DNA from 4 places in the Protofrankia sp. Cr2 genome. Region 1 is predicted to be linked to each of the others. Evidence: riboswitches for the same ligand, from Rfam matches in the RefSeq annotation. Region 1 holds a riboswitch; each other region holds the start of a gene.

What was found. Region 1 has a riboswitch for cyclic di-AMP ahead of U9978_RS05195 (transglycosylase family protein). Riboswitches for the same ligand answer to the same signal wherever they lie in the genome.
Region 2: linked by a shared signal. The riboswitch ahead of U9978_RS10990 (C40 family peptidase) and the one ahead of U9978_RS05195 (transglycosylase family protein) in region 1 are both predicted to bind cyclic di-AMP.
Region 3: linked by a shared signal. The riboswitch ahead of U9978_RS07685 (C40 family peptidase) and the one ahead of U9978_RS05195 (transglycosylase family protein) in region 1 are both predicted to bind cyclic di-AMP.
Region 4: linked by a shared signal. The riboswitch ahead of U9978_RS01275 (transglycosylase family protein) and the one ahead of U9978_RS05195 (transglycosylase family protein) in region 1 are both predicted to bind cyclic di-AMP.

The regions. Positions count from the first base shown of each region.
Region 1 is NZ_CAUVXG010000006.1:49,486-54,153, forward strand. It holds gene U9978_RS05190 (multicopper oxidase domain-containing protein) at 121-1,443, shown strand; cyclic di-AMP (ydaO/yuaA leader) riboswitch at 1,918-2,091, shown strand; gene U9978_RS05195 (transglycosylase family protein) at 2,096-2,479, shown strand; gene U9978_RS05200 (NUDIX hydrolase) at 2,754-3,239, opposite strand; gene U9978_RS05205 (MerR family transcriptional regulator) at 3,315-4,313, opposite strand; gene U9978_RS05210 (VOC family protein) at 4,456-4,668, shown strand, end outside.
Region 2 is NZ_CAUVXG010000018.1:52,353-57,020, reverse strand. It holds gene U9978_RS11005 (hypothetical protein) at 1-450, opposite strand, end outside; gene U9978_RS11000 (hypothetical protein) at 789-1,160, opposite strand; gene U9978_RS10995 (peptidoglycan-binding protein) at 1,466-2,338, opposite strand; gene U9978_RS10990 (C40 family peptidase) at 2,486-2,932, opposite strand; cyclic di-AMP (ydaO/yuaA leader) riboswitch at 3,278-3,438, opposite strand; gene U9978_RS10985 (CHAP domain-containing protein) at 3,827-4,615, shown strand.
Region 3 is NZ_CAUVXG010000010.1:108,779-113,446, reverse strand. It holds gene U9978_RS07695 (MarR family winged helix-turn-helix transcriptional regulator) at 1-411, opposite strand, end outside; gene U9978_RS07690 (plasmid partitioning protein) at 687-1,334, shown strand; gene U9978_RS07685 (C40 family peptidase) at 1,771-2,778, opposite strand; cyclic di-AMP (ydaO/yuaA leader) riboswitch at 2,985-3,191, opposite strand; gene U9978_RS07680 (hypothetical protein) at 3,616-3,987, opposite strand.
Region 4 is NZ_CAUVXG010000001.1:291,729-296,396, reverse strand. It holds gene U9978_RS01285 (CAP domain-containing protein) at 1-722, opposite strand, end outside; gene fbaA (class II fructose-bisphosphate aldolase) at 1,507-2,544, shown strand; cyclic di-AMP (ydaO/yuaA leader) riboswitch at 2,768-2,940, shown strand; gene U9978_RS01275 (transglycosylase family protein) at 3,012-3,725, shown strand; cyclic di-AMP (ydaO/yuaA leader) riboswitch at 4,107-4,264, shown strand; gene U9978_RS01270 (transglycosylase family protein) at 4,271-4,668, shown strand, end outside.

The DNA.
Region 1 (4,668 bases):
GGGTTCACGGGCACCCTTGCACTCGTCGGATGCCTGGCCATATCCGGACCGGCCACGGCGGTAGCCGCGGCCGGCGGGCAGCCGAACACCCCGAACATGGCCGGAACGGCCGGAACAGCGATGCCGGGTCCGGGAGACACCTACTGGGATGCTGTCGCCGGTGCGGCATTCCACCCGACCGGGCAGGTGCGCACCTACTATGTCGGTGCCGATGAGGTCGTCTGGAACTATGCCCCGGACGGGCGCGACGACATCACCGGTCAGGCGTTCGATCCGATTGCGAAGACGTATGTCCAATCCGGGCCCGGCCGCATCGGGACGAGTTATCTCAAGTGTCTCTATCGTGGCTACACCGACGCGAATTTCACCAACCTGGCACCGCGCCCCGCACAGGACGCCTACGAGGGCTTTTTGGGCCCGGTGATCCGCGCCGAGGTCGGCGACACCATCAAGGTGGTGTTCCGCAACGCCTGCAAAATTGGCGACAGTATGCATCCGCACGGTGTGTTCTACACGAAGGCGAACGAGGGTACACCCTACGCCGACAACACCTCCGGGGTGGACAAGTTTGACGATGCCGTACCCACCGGCGGCACGCACACCTATACCTGGCTGGTGCCCGACCGGGCCGGACCGGGCCCACACGACGGTAGTTCGGTTATGTGGATGTACCACTCCCACACCAACGAAGTCGTCGACACCTATGCCGGACTCACCGGCCCGATGGTCATCACAGCCAGGGGGAAGGCGCGGCCGGACGGCAGCCCCGTCGACGTCGACCGTGAGATCTTCACGTTGTTCACAATCACGAACGAGAACTGGAGCCCGTATCTGCAGGATAATCTCCGCCGTTTTGCCCAGCCACCGTATCCGTCACAGGATGACAGCAACTTCACCAGGTCCAACCTGCGGCATGCCATCAACGGCTACGTCTTCGGCAACGAGCCGATGATCACCCTGAAAAAAGATGAGCACGTCCGCTGGTACCTGATGAGTATGGGTGGTGAGCAGGACATACACACCCCGCACTGGCACGGCAACGACGCGGTCGTGAGTGGTATGCGGATGGACACTGTTCCGTTGCTTCCCGGTACCATGGCCGTGGCCGACATGGTACCCGACAACCTCGGCATCTGGCTTTTTCACTGCCACGTCAACGAGCACATCACCGCCGGCATGCTGACCCGGTATCAGGTTGTATCCGGCACCGGCACCGGCAGCAGCGCTAGCGCTGGTACTGGCGGTACCGCTACCACCGCATCGGCATCCGCGTCGTGGGCCACAACGATGCCGGTGCCCAAGGGCGCTGTCGCGGCGGGTGAGGGTGGGATAGCCGACCCCCCTTCCGCCGTCCCCGCTGCGTCGGCGGTAGCCGCTTTCGTGGTGATGGTCGCCGGCCGCAGGATCGTCCGCCGTCGCCGCCGCCGTGGTGCCATGGGCTGACCACAGGCGACCGTGTCGTTCATCGTGTCGTTCAGCGCTGTCCATGCCTGCGCCAGTGCTCCGCAGCGGGCCTGGACAGCGCTGTGTCGGTTTCCGTGGAGGTCTCGACGATAGCCGGGCCACCCGGGCGCCGCGGTCGGACAGCCATCATGCATATTGCCGACACGATACACGCTGTCGTCGACATCGTGTTTTCCGGTGCTGTCGTACAATCACCGCCGGATAGCCACGCAGTCGATCCGCCTGCCCACGTACCGCGTAAGAAAATGCTTCACTCGGCAGGTGGCGACCCCATCACACTATCGCCGCCCGGCCGAAGCCACGTTAGGGATGAGCGCGCGTGCGCGCACGTTACCGGCAGCCGTAGCTGCCATCAACATCGCATACGGACTGTGTGCCTCTTCACGGAGCCTTGCCTTCGGGGCGGTCGTTGCACGTATGGTCTTCGCCATGCCTTCGAGGAGAAGGCATGCGTCGGACGGCACGCCGAATCCTGCCCTCGTCCGATGAAAACCAGACCGGTGGCAGGAACGGGGGAACCACTTTCGGACGTCGACGTCAGGCGTCCTCGGGGTGAAGCCGCACATCGCGGCCGGGCACTCCCAGCCCGAATCCGACAGCTCACCTCGCAGGCGTGGGGAAGGACATCAACATGTCCAACGTACGTTCCGGCGACCGTGGAATCAGTCGAATCAAAGCACGGGCCCGGGTATTGATCGCAGTGCCGGCCCTCGTTGCCGCCATCGGTGGCGGCAGCGTCGCGCTGTCCCAGCCGGCAAGTGCGGCGCCGTCCGGCGACGGCCTTCTTTCCGCCATCGTGCGGTGCGAATCCGGTGGGAACCCGAACGTCGTCAACTCGATCGGCGCCGGCGGACTGTTCCAGTTCCTGCCCGGTACCTGGCATGGCGTCGGCGGGTCCGGCCTGCCGCAGAATGCCAGCGCCGCCGAGCAGTGGAAGCGCGCTCGGATCCTGTACGCGCAGCAGGGCACAAGCCCCTGGTACGCCTCGAAGCACTGCTGGGCCGGAAAGGCCTAACAGGCTCGACGGCCAAAGGGCGTGCGATCATGTTCTTCTCGCACGCCCGGCGGCCTCAAGCGGTCTCGACGGCCAAAGGGCGTGCGATCCCGGGAGAGATCCGGCCACAACTGGATCTCTCCCGGGCGCCTGCGGGCGCTCACGTCGCGGACGGTTAAGAGCGCGCGGCCAGTCGATCTCCCATCGGCGTCGGTTCCCGCTCAGACGGTTCAACGATGTGATTCTGATGCTGGTATCACAGCACAAAAATCACATTCTAAGAGCGCCCGGAAGGTCAGGTGCGCTGTGCGTCCACCCGGCCACTCGGTGGTCGGTTCCGTGCAAGATCCAACGCGATGTCGATGAGATCAACCCGTTCGAGGGTGTCGATCTGATCGAGATCGATCCAGGCGGCCTGGTCGGTGGAACCACCGATCTCATGCCGAAGCACGCCGCCGACCACCCGTGCCGTATATATGACCCGCACGGCGTGATGATCGGCCTCGATGCCGACGCCGCGCGGGAAACGCCTGCGCATCGAGTCGACACCCAGCAGGGATTCGATCACGACGTCGTAACCGGTCTCCTCCTCGACCTCCCGAACCGCCGCGGCCAACGGATCCTCCCCGTGGTCGATGCCGCCGCCGGGCAACGTCCAGTGCTTCCCGCTCGTGCCGACGAAACGCGCGAGAAGGATCTTCCCTTCGTGGATGCAGACCGCGTACGCAGCGACCCGCAGCTCCCGGACCAGAACCGGTTGACCGCCTTCATCCCCTGACACCCCCCACACGATGCCAGCTCCGAGATCGGCCTGGCGAGGTTACTGCTCGATTCGGCGGTCGAGGAACAACTATGATCAGCCGGCCGCCCGCAGTGCGGTGATCAGCCACTCCAGTGCCTCGATCATCGGGCTGGCAACCGCCACCGTCGTCGTGTCGCCGCTGACGAGCGCAACGAGTTCCCAGAACCGGTAGACCCGCCGGTCGGTGAACGTTTCAAGATCGTCTATGAGTGTTGCCCGCCACGCAGGGGTGTCACGGTTCCCGGTCGTCTGCGCGTACGACGCGGCGATCGCGGCGGCCAGCGCCGTGCCGTCGGTGGAGACCGGGTCGATCCCCTCGGTGTATGCCTGCGTGGCCCGGCTCGCCAGAACGGTGTTGAAGGCCTCCTGGTGTCGGATGGTCGCTTCTTCGCTGACGTGCTTGGCCGCGCCCCGTTGCGCCATGGTCCTGACCCGGGCGGTGAAATCCTCATCCTGGATCAACGTCACCAGTTCCACCCAGGCCTCGACCTGCTCGCCGGTCGGGTCCTCGGGCAGCTCGGGAAATGAGGCTCGGATCATCGTCTCGAATGTCCCGCCTGCTCCGCTGTCACCGTCCAGGGCATTGCCGTCCAGACGCTTGCCGTCCAGACCCTTGAACACGGTGTCGAGAAAGCCGTCCAGAATCCGTGTGCGTTCCGCCGCATCGAGTTTCGCCAGTCGGTGCATCAGTTCCATCTCCTCCCAGTCGGATCCGCGGACCGCGACCGCCCGCAGCACTGCTTGCCGTAGCCGCAGCACCCTGACCTGTGCGCCGAGCGCCTCGGCGTGCACGCGCGCCACCTCGGCCACCGTGATCTCCTGCGCGAGTACCTTCGCGACGGTCGGCAGGTCGATACCCAGGTCACGCAATGTGCGCACGAGCTCGAGGCGGGCCGCCGCCATCGCGTCGTACAATCGGTAACCGGCGTTGCTGCGCGCAACCGGCTCGACCAGATGCTCGTCGGCGTAGAACCGGATGGTGCGTACCGGCACCCCGGTCAGTTCCGAGAGCTGCCCGATCGTGATCAACCGGTCGGTCGCGTGTCCCTCCATGAACCGCCACGATCCAGGTTCCAGTAGGTGGAGACTCAAGCCGATGACTGCCGGCACGGCGGTGATACGCGTCACATTCGATCTGGTGGACATCGCATCGGCCTCGGCCGGCCGGCGGGTCGGCCACGCAGCGGAGGTTCTCATGGAGGCGAAACTTGATCATGTCGTCCTGTGGGTGGCGGACCCGCTGCGTTCGTTGGACTTCTACCAGCGCGTGGTCGGTCTCCCCCCGGTCCGCGCGGACGCATTTCGCACCGGGGAGGCGCCGTTCCCGAGCGTGCGGGTGTCGACCGAGTCCATCATTGACCTGATGCCGCGGGCTGCCGCTGCCGCTGCCGCTGTCAACGCGGTACCC
Region 2 (4,668 bases), on a different contig from region 1:
GGCGATCGCCAGCAGCAACGAACCGGCCGTCCCGAGATCCGGCGAGTCACCTGGCGCCGACTGGGCCGGCAATGCGATCTCGACCGCGAGCATCGCCCGACGCCTGAAGATCGAATCCAGGTCGGCCAGCTTACCATGGTCATCGGACAGGATGGCCGGGCTAATCACCCGAACGACAACGGCACCACCGGATGCCGGTATGCCTTCGAGTAAGCGGCTCAGGTTTTTTAGTACAGGTTGGTCGACCTTCGCCGGCAGGTCCACGACACGGATCACGAAGGTGCTGCCATCGCTCGATGACGACGTGCCAGCCGGGGTGAGCGCGGATGCCGGCGCAAGACCCCACCGGCCGATGACCGGCCCCAGGAAAAGCCCGGTGACCAGCCCCAGGACGATGACGATCGTCCCCGTCGCAGGTAGCGGCGCACATAATCGAACCGGACGCCGCACAGCAACGCCCGCCGCGTCGGGTACGCGGTGATGATGGCTGCCTCGCAGCAACGAAGCCCCCCGGATGTCTGCTGCTATTGGTGACCCTACCGGTCATTATAGTGATCAGAAAGCAGCATAGGCCCGAGGACGGACACGTCGTCCACGTGACAGCATGGTCGGTGGTGCAGTTGGGCGCACAGTGGGAACGCAGTGGGAACAGACCGCGGCCACGCCCGAAATGTTCCGGACGCGGCCTGTGCAGGATAGTCGTGGTCACGGTCCTGCTCGGTGCTCACTACGACGCCGGCTGTGTACCTGGACGGCTGCCGCGTGCCGTTCCCACCTGGAATCAGATCTCACCCAGGATCTGCCGGCTGCTCCGATCCGCCGAATGCCTGCCGTGAGCCGCCCAGGGGCTCGGCCTGCTCCTCGCCCGCGGCCTCGGTGGTCCGCTGGGCCTCGGCGGTCGACTGCTCGGCCCCGCCCTCGGCCTGCGCCGACTGGCCGACCCCGACTGCGACGCCGACGAGTTCCCGCAGGCGGGCCTCGACGTAGGGCTCGGTGTAATGCGACCTGTCCGCGATCCGCCGCACGAGATCGTTGACGCTGGATGCGGCTTCGATATCAGCGGTGCTGACCTGGACGAACTGGTCGAGAATCTGGTGCCGAATCTCCTGCCAGTTCTGCCGCAGATACTGCTCCACCTGCTGCGCCTGCTGCTGCTCCATTCGATCACCTCCACATCGAACCGTCATTTGCAACCATAAATCTATGTCACCCACACCACGAGTCAACCGGAAATCATGATGGTCTTGTCGCCAAACGCAGAATGATGCAAAAATCCGCAGACGGGATCGATGTCGACCGCGGCACCATTTATCTGGAAAAGCGTTGTTATCAGGCATGTCAGTGGATCACGAAAACGTTCGAACGCATCCCGGTGGATGCCTGAGTTACACTGCTCCCCGGGACAACGCAGACAGAATCCGACGAGCTACCCGACAAAGAGACCTACGCGGTGAAACACAGGGACCTACGCGGTGACATGAAACAGGGCGGCGCGGGTTCGCGCGCCGACCACACCATCGGCCACAAGTCCGTGCCGGCGTTGGTATGCCTTAACCGTACTCGTGGTACGTGGCCCGAACTTCCCGTCCACCGCGACAGGATAGCCACATCCGGTCAGCGCTCGCTGAATCTGGCGCACGCCGGGACGCCCGCGGTGGGTGTAGCCGACCTCCCGCACACGGGGAGCTGCAGCGGCTACCGGTCGCGCCGCCGCCACGCCGGCCGCAGCGGTCCAGCCCGGCCTACTGACCGGCCCGGTAGGGCTACCCGGGCTGGCCGGGGACGCCGGGTAGATGCTCGTCGCACCCTCACCACTTGCGTCGGTGGCGGCTGCCGCGGCCCGCCCGAGGTACAGGCGGTAGGAGCCGTTTGTGTACGTACTCCACGCTCCGATGCCCTGTATGTCGCACACTCGTTTGGCGGCCCGGGCGTTGATGGCCGGATCGAACAGATCTGCCCCGCCGACCCAACCCGCATGCGCCCGCATGTTGATCTGCCATAGTCCGCGGGAATCCTCGCCATTGGAGTTGTGGGCGGTCGCGTTGCCGCCGGACTCAGCCAGCGCGACTGCGACCCAGGTCTCCAATGGCTTCCCGTCGCAGCCGCCGAGTCCCGCTTTCCTGCCGGCACCAGCGATGGAAACGTCGGAAACAGGTGCCCCAGCGAGAGAACCCGCGCTGGGCTCAGTCGCGGTATCGGCGCTGGGCGATGCCGGCGAGCTCGCGCTCGCCGGACCCGCGGTCAGCATCATTCCCGCCGTCGCGCCGATGACGCCGGCGGTTGCGGCCACCGCGCCGCGGTTGTACTGAGACTGCTTTCTGTGCCTTCCCCTGGCCATTATAAAATATCCCACTTCAGTATCGTCGATCGGCTCATGCGCGCCGCGCGGAGGCACCCGTCACAGCCAGGCCGCGGGAATGCCCATCGTGGGGCACGCGGCAGCCCGGCCATGACGGGTCGCAGGCCTGTTACCGGCCCAGCCAGGTCACCCCAGGCGGCCAACGAGATAACTCGAGGAATAAATCTTCTGAAGCCGGACGACGGTTCCGCTGTGGGGAGCGGCCCACATCATGTCGTCCCCGGCGTAGATCGCCACGTGATAGATGTTGCCGGGCTGCCCGAAGAAGATGAGATCACCGGGCTGCTTGGCATCCCGCGATATCTTCTGCGACGCCGCGTACTGGGCGTCGGTCACCCGCGGCACACTCCGGCCGAGCTGTTTGTAGATGTACTGGACAAGCCCGGAACAATCGAAGGCGTTCGGACCCTGTGCGCCCCAGACGTATGGCTTACCCGCCTGCTTCGAGGCCAGATAGACGATCTTCTCACCGAGACCGGCGGTGGCCGAGGAACCGTCCTGCTGCGATGACGTGCCGTCCGGCGGTGCCGAGATGCCGCTTGCCGGAGCCTCCACCGAGCTAGGAGCCTCCACCGCACCAGGAGCCTCCACCGCACCAGGGGCCGACGCCGAGCCGGAACCCGACGCCCAATCGGACGCCGCAGGCGCGCCCCCGGTGTCACCGGCCCAGGTCGACCCGGGGGCAGCGGTGGTAGTGGTGGTAGTGGTCGAGCCGGCCGGGCTGTCAGCCCCGGCGTCGTTCGCCAGTGCCGGGGCCGAGAAAGCGGTCAGGGCGACGGTCCCAGTGGCCGCGGCGGCAACCGCCACACGCGCGGACCGGCGGCGGAAACTGGACCTGGCGATCGGTGCACGGTGGCGACCGCGTCCGGACGGAATCGCGTCAGCCGAATCTGCACACGCCTGATATGCAGGCAACAATGATCCTTCCCGTACGCCTGCGAGGTTAGCTGTCGGGTTCGGGCCGGGAAGCCCGGTCAGCCCGCGGAGATCCGCGGCCGACTTCACCCCGAGGACGGCGCCAGCGCGGCGACGTCCGTCAAGTCCTGGTTCCCCCGCTGCTGCCCTGGTGATTGTGAGAAGGGAACACCGGACCGAGGGCAGAACTCGGCGTCCAGCCCGGTGTTACTGAGAGCCCGGCCACGTTAGCGAACTACACGCTGTGACCGCAAGGGCCATTTTCCGCGAATCTCGGGGCATGTCAACTACTATGCGTATCAATCATCCGGCCGGCCGGTCAGAGAAATCAGATCAACACCGCTGGCAGTGGGTCGAGCACGGCGACAGAATACCGACATGCACTGGCCGCCAGAGCACGCACGGTGATACCGATGAGGAAACAGGCCAATCGACGGGGTACGTCTTGTCTCATCAGGCAGGGGTTCTAGCAGCGGCCCGGGCACCGTCTTTGGTCGAATCCTTACCATCGGCCCCGGCCGGCAACGCGGCGTCGCCGCAAAGGAGTCAGCGATGACGGCTGTACAACAGCTGGTCGAGCATGCGTTAGCGGAGGTCGGCTACGCCGGGGACGGCCGCAATCACACGAAGTACGGTCAGGAGTTCGGCTACGACGGGAATGCATGGTGCGCGATTTTCGTCTGGTGCATGTTCGAGCAGGTCGGGATCAACCTGCCGCTGAAGTCGGCGCACGTGCCCACGATCTGGTCCTGGGCGCGAGCCCATGGCCTGACTATCGCCTCCACCCAGGCTAACCCCGGAGACCAGATCATCTTTGATTGGACGGGCCACGAAACCGCCGCCGGCAATGACACCCACACCGGTCTGGTCGTCGAACGCACCGGCAATAATATTGTCACGGTCGAGGGTAACGTCGGAAACGATCAAGTACTACGCAGAACCTGGCTAGCCGGCGGTATACTCATCGCCGGATGCGTGAACTGGCAATCGATGTTCAGCGGTGGCCCGCGCTTCCCGCTCGCCCCCCAGAACCCGCCGAACCGGTTCGCCTACTTCCCGACGGTCGCGCGCGGGTTCCTCGACCAGGGCGAGTCAGGGGTGTTCCCGGATCTGCGCCACCCGGTCACGACCGCTCAGAACGCGCTCAACATCGCTACGGGCCGGGAGGGCGATAATCGCCTGCTCGCCCCGGACGGCGCCTTCGGCCCGCTGACGGAGACAACGTTCCGTGATTTCCAGGAATTCTGCCGGTTGAACGACCCGGCGGTCGCAGTCACCGGTGTGGTCGACCGGACGACCTGGCGCCTTCTCGACTATTTCCTCGACATCAAAGGCCGTTGAACCGACGCCCACGCGATCTTTCGAGGTTTGTGCGATCGACAAGGACTCTTTCG
Region 3 (4,668 bases), on a different contig from region 1:
GAAGCTGTCGCGTTCGTCTTTCTCCCAGCTGCCCACCAGGTTGCTGATGCTCGTCACCCGCGCTTCCCGGGTGACGATGTAACGCTCGCGTCCGCATGCGCTCAGGGTCACCAGGCTGGCCCTGCGATCGGTGGGATCGGTGGCGCGTTCCACCAGGCCCTCGGCGGCCAGCGCGGCGACCTGGCGGCTCACCGTCGAGATGTCGAGGGCGAACACCGCACCGAGGGTTGTCAGCCGTACCGCACCGTGGTCGTGCAGGTGGCTGAGTAGTAGATAGGCGGATCGGTCGAGGGCCGTTCCGGACTCGTCCGCGATGGCCGTGCGGAACCGCTCGGCCCGGCGGCCGAGCACGGCCAGCTCATGTTCGATCTTCTCAAGCGCTTGGTGATCGACTGTCTGTTCATCGTCCACGTCGGCCCCATCCCTACGCCGTGTCATCCGCCTGTGGCGTTACAGAACCTTGTGGATACACCATTGGGACCAAGCAGCTGGCTCCGGGTCGCCGTGCCGGCTCCCCGGCTCCCCGGAGCGGGCGTCGGGCGTCTGGACGTCGGGTTGCATCCGCCCGGCTGGTGATGCTGGTCGTGCTGGTGGTGTGTGCCAGACCACTGGTGTGGTGCCCGACTCATGCACGCCACGCGGCCAATCTGCCGAATCGGGCGGCGTCTGTGTGGTTCGGTTGGCTCGTGGTATCGAATCCGCTCAAAGTCGGGAAAGACCTGTGGACCAAGAACCGTCGACGGGCACTGATCGTCGTGGGCGTGGTCGTAGTCGTCTTCGCGTATGCGCACGGCTCGCCCACGGTGAAGACCGAGCGCGCCGCGATTCCGGCGGGTTACGCGTCGGCAGGCCGTGAGCTCGCGATACATGCCGACCCTAAGCCCGGGCAGCCGGTGCCGTTGGTCCTCGTCCTGCACGACTACGGCAAGGACGCAGCGTCGATCGAGAAGGCCGGCAACGTGTCGACGCTCGCAGATGGCCAGAAGTTCGCCCTGGTGTACCCGGAGGCGGTTGCCAGCACCTGGCAGGTCAACGGCCCGGACGCGCAGTACCTGCGGGACGTGGTCCGCTACGTCGCGACGGAGCGATCGAAGATCGACATGTCCCGGATCTACATCTGGGGCGCGGGGGAGGGCGGTCGTATGGCCCTTACCGTCGCCTGCAGCTCGCTTGACTCCGCGCAGAAGCCCCTGTTTGCGGTGGTCGGGGCGGTGGGCGCAGTCGGCCAGGCGCCACCGTGCCCTTCGCAGGTTCATGTCACGCTTCTGCCCCAGCAATGGGACGAAGCCACGACCAGGGCTTTGTGGAAATTCTCGAAAGTAATCAAGGACTAGGGCCTAGGGCCTGTCCGATGGGGTTTCCCGCCGGCCGGCTCAGCCGGGGGGGTGGCGCGGCCGGCCGGCGGGAGTTCTGGACTCCCGCCGGCCGAGCGCACTGTGGGGGGGGTTCAGTGCGCAAGGCCAGCGGAAGCCCGCGTTCCGCCGGCCTTGCGAGCCGGGGGGGTTGGCTCGGTCCGACCAGCGGAAGTTCTTGGAGACATCCAGTTGTGGTTTGGGGCCGCCAGATCAGCGCCGGTTTCGACACTACCGACCTGGCGGCGAGGTTCACGCGTAACCGGAGGGGGAGGACACGCGGAACCCGATTGTGTTTTATAGAAGCGATAACCGCGTCACATCACCGGGATGGACGTTGCTGCCGCCGATGCGGACGTGCAGCCGACCTACCAGGCTCCTTGGCCCCCGAGAGAGCGTAAGGACTGTGATTGCACGCCTAGCTGACGCGGCCGACCGAATACGACGTGGTGTAGATGTCCCTGAGCGAGACAACCTCACCGGACTTCGGGGCTGCCCACATCTTCCCGCCGCCAGCGTAGATGCCGACATGGTAGATGTTTCCCGGCGTACCATAGAATATCAGATCGCCGATCTGCTTATTGTACTGCGACACGTGGGTCGTCGCTTCGTACTGTTCCTCCGCCGTGCGGGGGAGGCTGCGCCCCAGTTGTTTGAATATATACTGAACCAGGCCGGAGCAGTCGAAGGAGTAGGGTCCCTCCGCACCGTACACGTAGGGCTTACCCGCTTGTTGGGCCGCTAGATAAACAGCCCGTTGACCGACCGAGCCGATGGCTGTCGTCGCATCCGTCGTACTCGGTGACGTGGTGCCGGCTCCGCTGGGGCCGGATGCCTGAACGACGCTATGGGCCGTCGATCGAGGCGCCTGTGCCGGAATTGTTGGAGCGGGACCAGGCACCACAGTCATCGTACCGATGTTCGAGGAGTGCGCCGACTGCAGGGCGTCGGTCCCGTCGAAGATGGCCGTGATCTGTGTCGTGGTAAGGATCTTGGCTGTATAGCTGGCAAAGCCCTGTTCGTTAGTATACAGGTGCTTGAAAGTCGCCCAGCCGTCAGGCAGCTTCACCTGAACCTTGATGAGCTGGTTCGGCAGCGGCGTGTGGGTCGTCCCGTCCTCGAGGGCGAAACCCATGTCAATGGGCTGGTCGGCCCGCACGGATACGTCCGGATTGGTGACCTTCAGCGCGACAGTCGACTTCGGGTGCAGGTCAGCTTGATCGATCACCTGGCTTGTGATGGAGCCGGGGCCCACCGAAGTGGCCGGGTTGATGACCGCTGTGCGTAGGCCGGCGAGTGACGCCTGGCTTCCGAACTGCGATCCCAGGGTGATCCGCGAGCTGACCGACGTCTCGTCCATACCGGAGTCGGCCGGAGCGCAGCCGGCGAGCGCGACACCTGACACGGCAACCGTGCCGGTTGTCATCACGGCTACCGCGGCCCGGGCTCGGACGCGACCTGTTCCCGACGGTGGAGTCGGCGCGCGGTGTCTGCCACGGGCGGAGCGCTCAGGTATGTCGGCAGACGGTCGCAGAGACGACGTTGTTGCCAACGTCATCGGCGACTTCGTCGACGACGATGACCATGACCATGTTGCCGGATCAAGCTGCACATCGGGCGCAGACAAGGCTGTGATCCTTCCCGTTCGCCTGCGAGGTGAGCTGTCGGGTTCGGGCTGGGCTGCCCGGTGTGCTGTGCGACCGTCGCACGGCTCACTTAACCCCTAGGACTGCACCGCGGTTCGGTGTCGTCCGGTGGAGGATGGGTCCCCCGCTCCTGCCCTGGTGACGACTCGGAGGGGACACCGGGACCGTGGGCAGGATTCGGCGTTCGGTCCGGTGTTGTCGTGACGTCGGCGTGAGACTAGTTCAAAGGGATGGTGCCAGTAAACACTAGTCCTACACAACTACGGCGAGTGCCTACAGAAGTGACCATATCGGCTCCTCCCAGCCTCCCTACCAACCAGCTCGCCGCCATGCCCTGGCCTGTTGGTCCGTGCGACAGGGCGGTTGGCTGAGGCCCCACATGCCGTGACCCACAGGATGCGGAAGATGACATTACGCCATAGCGACGAGAGTCTGACGGCAGGGGGCACTCAAGTGCCGATAGTTATCGTTTGTTGGCATGCAGTAGCGAAAATTATCACCCTAGGGGAGTTGTGCGATCACTTATTGTGTCGATCGCTATGGGATTTCTCGCTCCTGCATCCCGCGGGTGCGCATCCTGCGTGAGGGGCGCAGCTCGGGCCTGTGACGGGTCGGGGTCAGTGGCGGCGGGCGCGGGTTGCGCGGCGGGAGAGCAGGCCCGCGGTCGCCAGGACGTGCAGTTCGACCGCGAGCTCGTGAACCTCGGCAGGCAGGGAACGGTAGTGGCCGGACAGGGCCTCGACGGCCGCCTGCGCGCGGTCCGCGAGATCGTCCAAGGCCCGCTGATGAGTGCGCATCTGCGCCCGTTCGTCCTGAATCGCGCGAACCGTGTCCTCCTGCCACCGTCGGGTACGCGTCAGGTGCTCGCTGGCGTCCGCGGCTTGGCGCTCGGCATCCTCCAGCCGTCCGAGGAGCTGATCAAGTTGGTCCAATCGCGTGACCAACTCCGCGATAAGATCATTTCGGACGGGGTACGTCGGTTTGGTCATCGGACTGCGTCGTGGGCCGTGTCACGGATGCAGTCCTGTGTGCTGTGACGCGTCACGCTGTGGGCGCGGCGAGGGATGTCACCGTTGTCACGCACGTCCGTCACAAGGTTCGGCACGGGATGTGATCGCCGTCCCAGCCGCCTGCCGTTGACTGTTGGCTGGGACGGCGGTTGACGGTGAGTTCCCGCGCGAAGGGCCGACACAGCCGATTACGGTAGCCGACAGCGTGGTCTTCGTGAATCCCGTCGTCGGGTGGTATATCGGAACTATATAGTCGGAAATAGCTATCAAAGTGAGACTGTAGTCCTGATGGGCGGTAACCCCGGGGAACGGTAGCCCCGGGGAGCGGTAGTCCCGGGGGCGGTTGTCCTGACGAGTGGTAGTCCCGCGGGGGATGACGGCGGGGCACTCCGGTGGCGTCCACCCAGCGTCCGGGGCTGTCGCGCAGTGCCCTGCAGGATAGCCCGAACGGGTGATACCCACGCCCTGCACGGGCCGCGCGGCGGAGCCACGTCCGTCCGTCATTCACCTGGATTTGCCCGGTTCGACGCCCCGATCCGCTCTCGTCCCTCCGCGGCACGCGGCACGCGGCACGCGGCACCCCGGCCCGGGTTGCCCGGGGCCTCTGGCCGGACGAAAGACACCATGGCCGTATGATCTTCGGCCAACGGGTTTCCTCTC
Region 4 (4,668 bases), on a different contig from region 1:
TTGCCCCCGGTGCCGTAGCCGACGCCGATCTGCTTCAACGAGCAGTTGAGGATGTTCTCCCGGTGCCCGGTGCTGTTCATCCAGCCCGTCATGACATCGGTAGGAGTGCGCTGCCCAGCGGCGATGTTCTCCGCGGCGATCGAGAACTGGTACCCGGCAGCAGCCATCCGTTGAAACGGCGTGCGACCGTCCTGGCTCGTGTGGCTGAAGTAGTTATGCGTCGCCATGTCGTCGCTGTGCGCCTGCGCCGCGGCGGTCAACCTGGAGTCGACGGTCAACGGAGCGCAGCCGGCCTTGGCTCGTTCTGCGTTCGTGAGCGCTACCACCTGGGACGCCGGGTTTGCCGATGTCTGCTCGGCGACGGCGGCCGGTGTAGCCGGCGTGACCGGCCTGGGAGGTGCGACCGTTGCGGCTGTGGACGCCGAGCCGCTCGCTGTGACGGGCGCGACCGGTGCGGACGACGGCGAGCTCGGTGCGGGCGACTCCATCCACGGCCACGCGTCAGGCTTGACAGCGGCGCGCCTATGAACGTTCTCGCCAACCGTGCCGCGATCGACGACCTGTGGCGATACAGACCGCTGCGCGGGATCAACCGGGGACGTCGACGACACCAGCGCCGGGGACGAGGCCGCCGAGCTCTTCGCGGCTGCAGGCCCTCCCCCGTGGACGACCTGGGCCAAGAGCAACCCGACGGTGGCGAGAACGAAAACGAAAACTGCCATAACGGCACCGGACCATCCCGGCCGGGAACGGCGGTGCTTGCGATGTCGAACCATGGAACCTTCCGTGTGGTCGGTCCCCCCCGCGCTGTGTCCCCTCCATCCGGGACAAGGGTAGCGAGTACTAGGCACGGTGAGCCATCCGGTATCGCTTTTTACCGAATAGTCATGAGCAGATCAGGCCAGTACAGCGCCATCCCGGATCCGCCCGACGACATGCCGTGTCGGACGGGCGACCAACGGCCCTGGCCTGCTGCCCGGGGTGACGCCTAGGAGCGCCCGCGAACGACAGGGGCAAACGTCCGCGCTTGTGGGACAAACCGGGCCGCATCCGGAGCCAGAGTGCCAAAGCGCTGGTAGAACGCATCAGCACGGGCAAGTATCCAGCCGTGACGCCGTTCGAGACAGGGCCGACCCAAGGGCAGCGCGGTAACATGACCCACTACGGCGCCAGCGGTCGCGACCAGCGGGATCCCGGGCGTGGAGGCACCAGACGACACGCCCGCATCCGGGTCGGCCGCGAGCAGGCCGGCGGCGACCAGGATCGTGTCACCAGGCAGCCAGAAAACGACGAGGATGCCGCTGTCGACGAATACGAGCGTGACGATGACGGCATAGAGCGCCGCTCCGGACAGGCCATCCGCACTCGCACAGTTCGGGTCTGCCTGCCCCCGCAGGCTCGATCATCGTATCCTTCGCGCAACTTCCAGCCCGCTGTTCATATCCAAATCGGTCCATTGTCAACCAAACGGACACGCAACTCCGACTGCCCACAGGAGCCACAACCATGCCCATCGCCACCCCGGACGTCTACGCACAGATGCTTGACCGGGCCAAGACCGAGGCATTCGCCTACCCTGCGATCAACGTTACGTCGTCGGAGACCCTGAATGCCGCGCTGAAGGGCTTCGCCGATGCCGGCAGCGACGGCATCGTGCAGGTCTCCACCGGCGGCGCCGAGTTCCTCTCCGGCACCCGGGTGAAGAACATGGTCCTCGGCGCACAGGCACTCGCCGAGTTCGCCCACCATGTCGCCAAAGCGTACCCGGTCAACATCGCCCTGCACACCGACCACTGCCCTGCGGACAAACTCGACGCCTATCTGCGCCCCCTGCTTGCGATCTCCAAGGAGCGGGTTCTCCGCGAAGGGCGGGATCCGCTGTTCCACTCACATATGTGGGACGGATCGGCAGTCGAGCTGGAGGAGAATCTCAAGATTGCCGACGGCCTCCTGATCGAATGTCACCAGGCAAAGATCATCCTGGAAGTGGAGATCGGTGTCGTCGGTGGCGAGGAGGACGGTGTCGTCGGTGCGATCGACGAGAAACTTTACACCACGCCGACGGACATGTGGCGCACCGCCGAGGTCCTCGGCACCGGCGAACGGGGCCGCTACATGCTCGCCGCAACCTTCGGAAATGTGCACGGTGTGTACAAGCCGGGCAATGTGAAACTCCGTCCGAGCATCCTTCGGGACGGGCAGCAGTATGTCGCGCAGCAGCTCGGCCTGCCAGCCGACGCCAAGCCGTTCGACCTGGTGTTTCACGGCGGTAGCGGTTCCGACCTGGCCGAAATCCGCGAGACGCTGGACTACGGCGTTGTCAAGATGAATGTGGACACCGACACCCAGTATGCATTCACTCGACCTATCGTCGACCATGTCTTCAAGAACTACGACGGCGTGCTGAAAGTGGACGGAGAGGTCGGTGTGAAGAAGCAGTACGACCCACGCAGCTACGGCAAAGCAGCCGAGTCCAGTATGGCCGCCCGTGTCGTGCAGGCCTGCGCAGACCTGCGCTCGGCGGGGCGTTCGTTGACCGGCTGACCCATCCGGCCAAAGGAGGCGCGACATCACTTTTCGCGCCTCCGGCGGCCGCGGGCAAACCAGCTGAGCACATGCATGCGCGCGTTAGCAGTCGATCTCGAGGCACGGCAAGAGTGGACAGCGCGATGTGCTCATACTCACGAACCGCATTCACGGCTTGTTCAGCCACCAGCAATTCTGGTTATGGTCTGCGCCGTGCCCGTCGATACGGCGGGGACACGTCGGGCGGCACGCCGAATCCTGCCCTCGCTCGACGAAAACCAAACTTGCGGCAGGAACGGGGGACCCACTTTCGGACGTCGATATCGGGCGTCCTCGGGGTGAAGCCGTGAAAGCGGCCGGGCAGTCCCAGCCCGAATCCGACAGCTCACCTCGCAGGCGTGGGGAAGGGCATTACCAATATGTCCAGTACACGTTCTCGTGGTCGACATCGTGGAGTTCGCCGCGCCCGGGTCCGTACCCGAGCCATGGTGGTGACCCCGGCCCTGGTCGCCGCGATCGGTGGCGGCATCGCGATGTCACAACCGGCCAGCGCCGCCACCACGTGGGAGGGGCTTCGCCAATGCGAGTCAGGCGGTGACTATGGGGCGAACACCGGCAACGGCTACTACGGCGCCTACCAGTTCTCGCTGGGCACCTGGCAAGGCCTCGGCTACACCGGCCTGCCCAGCAGTGCCTCCCCCGGCACCCAGGATGAGGCCGCGATCAAGCTCGCCGCCCGCTCCGGCTTCAGCCAGTGGCCTGTCTGCGGCAAGGGCATGGGCGCCGACCAGCTCGGGGCTGGCGCCAGCCCAGCCGGCGCTGCTCCCGCACATACCGGCACCTCCGGCGCCAGCGCACCGGACACCAGCGCACCGGATTCGAGTTCATCCGACACCGGCTCGTCACAGGCGCGCTCATATGGCAGGAACGGTGCCTCGCGTTGGGAATCGCGCACGGTGAGTGCGGACACCTCGTCGACTTCCGCTGACGCGACGCCCTTGACCCCCGGCCTCGTCGATCAGGTGCGATCGGACGTGCTGTCGTGGCAGAACCAGATGAACAGTCTTGGTTACAAGATCCAGATTGACGGCCGGTACGGACCCGAGTCGGCCGGCGCGGCCAGCCGCCTGCAGGCCGACAAGGGCCTGGCGGTCGACGGAATCTGTGGGCCGGAGACCTGGGGGGCCACTTTCAGCTGAGGCGCAGCAGGAAGGTCTGCAGCTGATGGTCACGAACTGATGGCCACGAACTGATATAGACCCCGCGAGGACGAGTCGGGCCGGTCCCACCCGCGTGACAACAAACACAACAGAAAAGCACTACGGCGACCGGCCCGATCACTCGGCGTTACGGAAAGCCAGCACAAACGACCCCCCGGCGGGGTCGCCCCAATCGCCGGGTAGAGTGTTCTCTTTCGGCCACGTAGCCCATTCGGGTGATGAAAGTCGGGTCCGTGTAGTTCATCCGACACCCCGATTTGCTTCGAAAGGGCCAGGCTCGCTAGAGTCCTCCCCACTCGCCAGATCGGCGAGGCCGCACGGACGGACGCCGAATCCCGTCCCCGCCCGCCGCGGCAGGACCTACCGCGAAGCCGCACGGACGGGATCGGGGGAACCACATTCGGATACCGACCACCGGTGTCCTTGGGGTAAAGCCTGCGACGCCCATCGGCGTCACCGGCCGGGCATGTTCCCAGCCCGCACCCGACAGCTCACCTCGTAGGCGACGGGAAGGACCGACCCACATGCCGTCTGTCGGCAGGCACCGCGCCCCGCAACAGTCGTCCACCGCAGTCAAGGTCCTGCGTACCACCGGTGCTGTCACAGCACTCGTGGGCAGTGGTCTCGCCGTCGCGGCCAGTCCCGCAGGCGCTGCGACCGCCGACGACTTCGCCAAACTCCGCCAGTGCGAGTCCGGCGGCAACTATCACATCAATACCGGTAACGGGTTCTACGGCGCTTACCAGTTCGACGCCGGAACCTGGCACGGTCTCGGCTATGCCGGTCTCCCCAGTGACGCCCCGCCGGCGCTGCAGGACGATGCAGCCCACAAGCTCTACAACTCTCGCGGTTGGTCCCCGTGGCCATCCTGCTCGGTCAAGATGGGTCTGACCAACAACGGCCCGGCGCCGCAGGTGCCGAC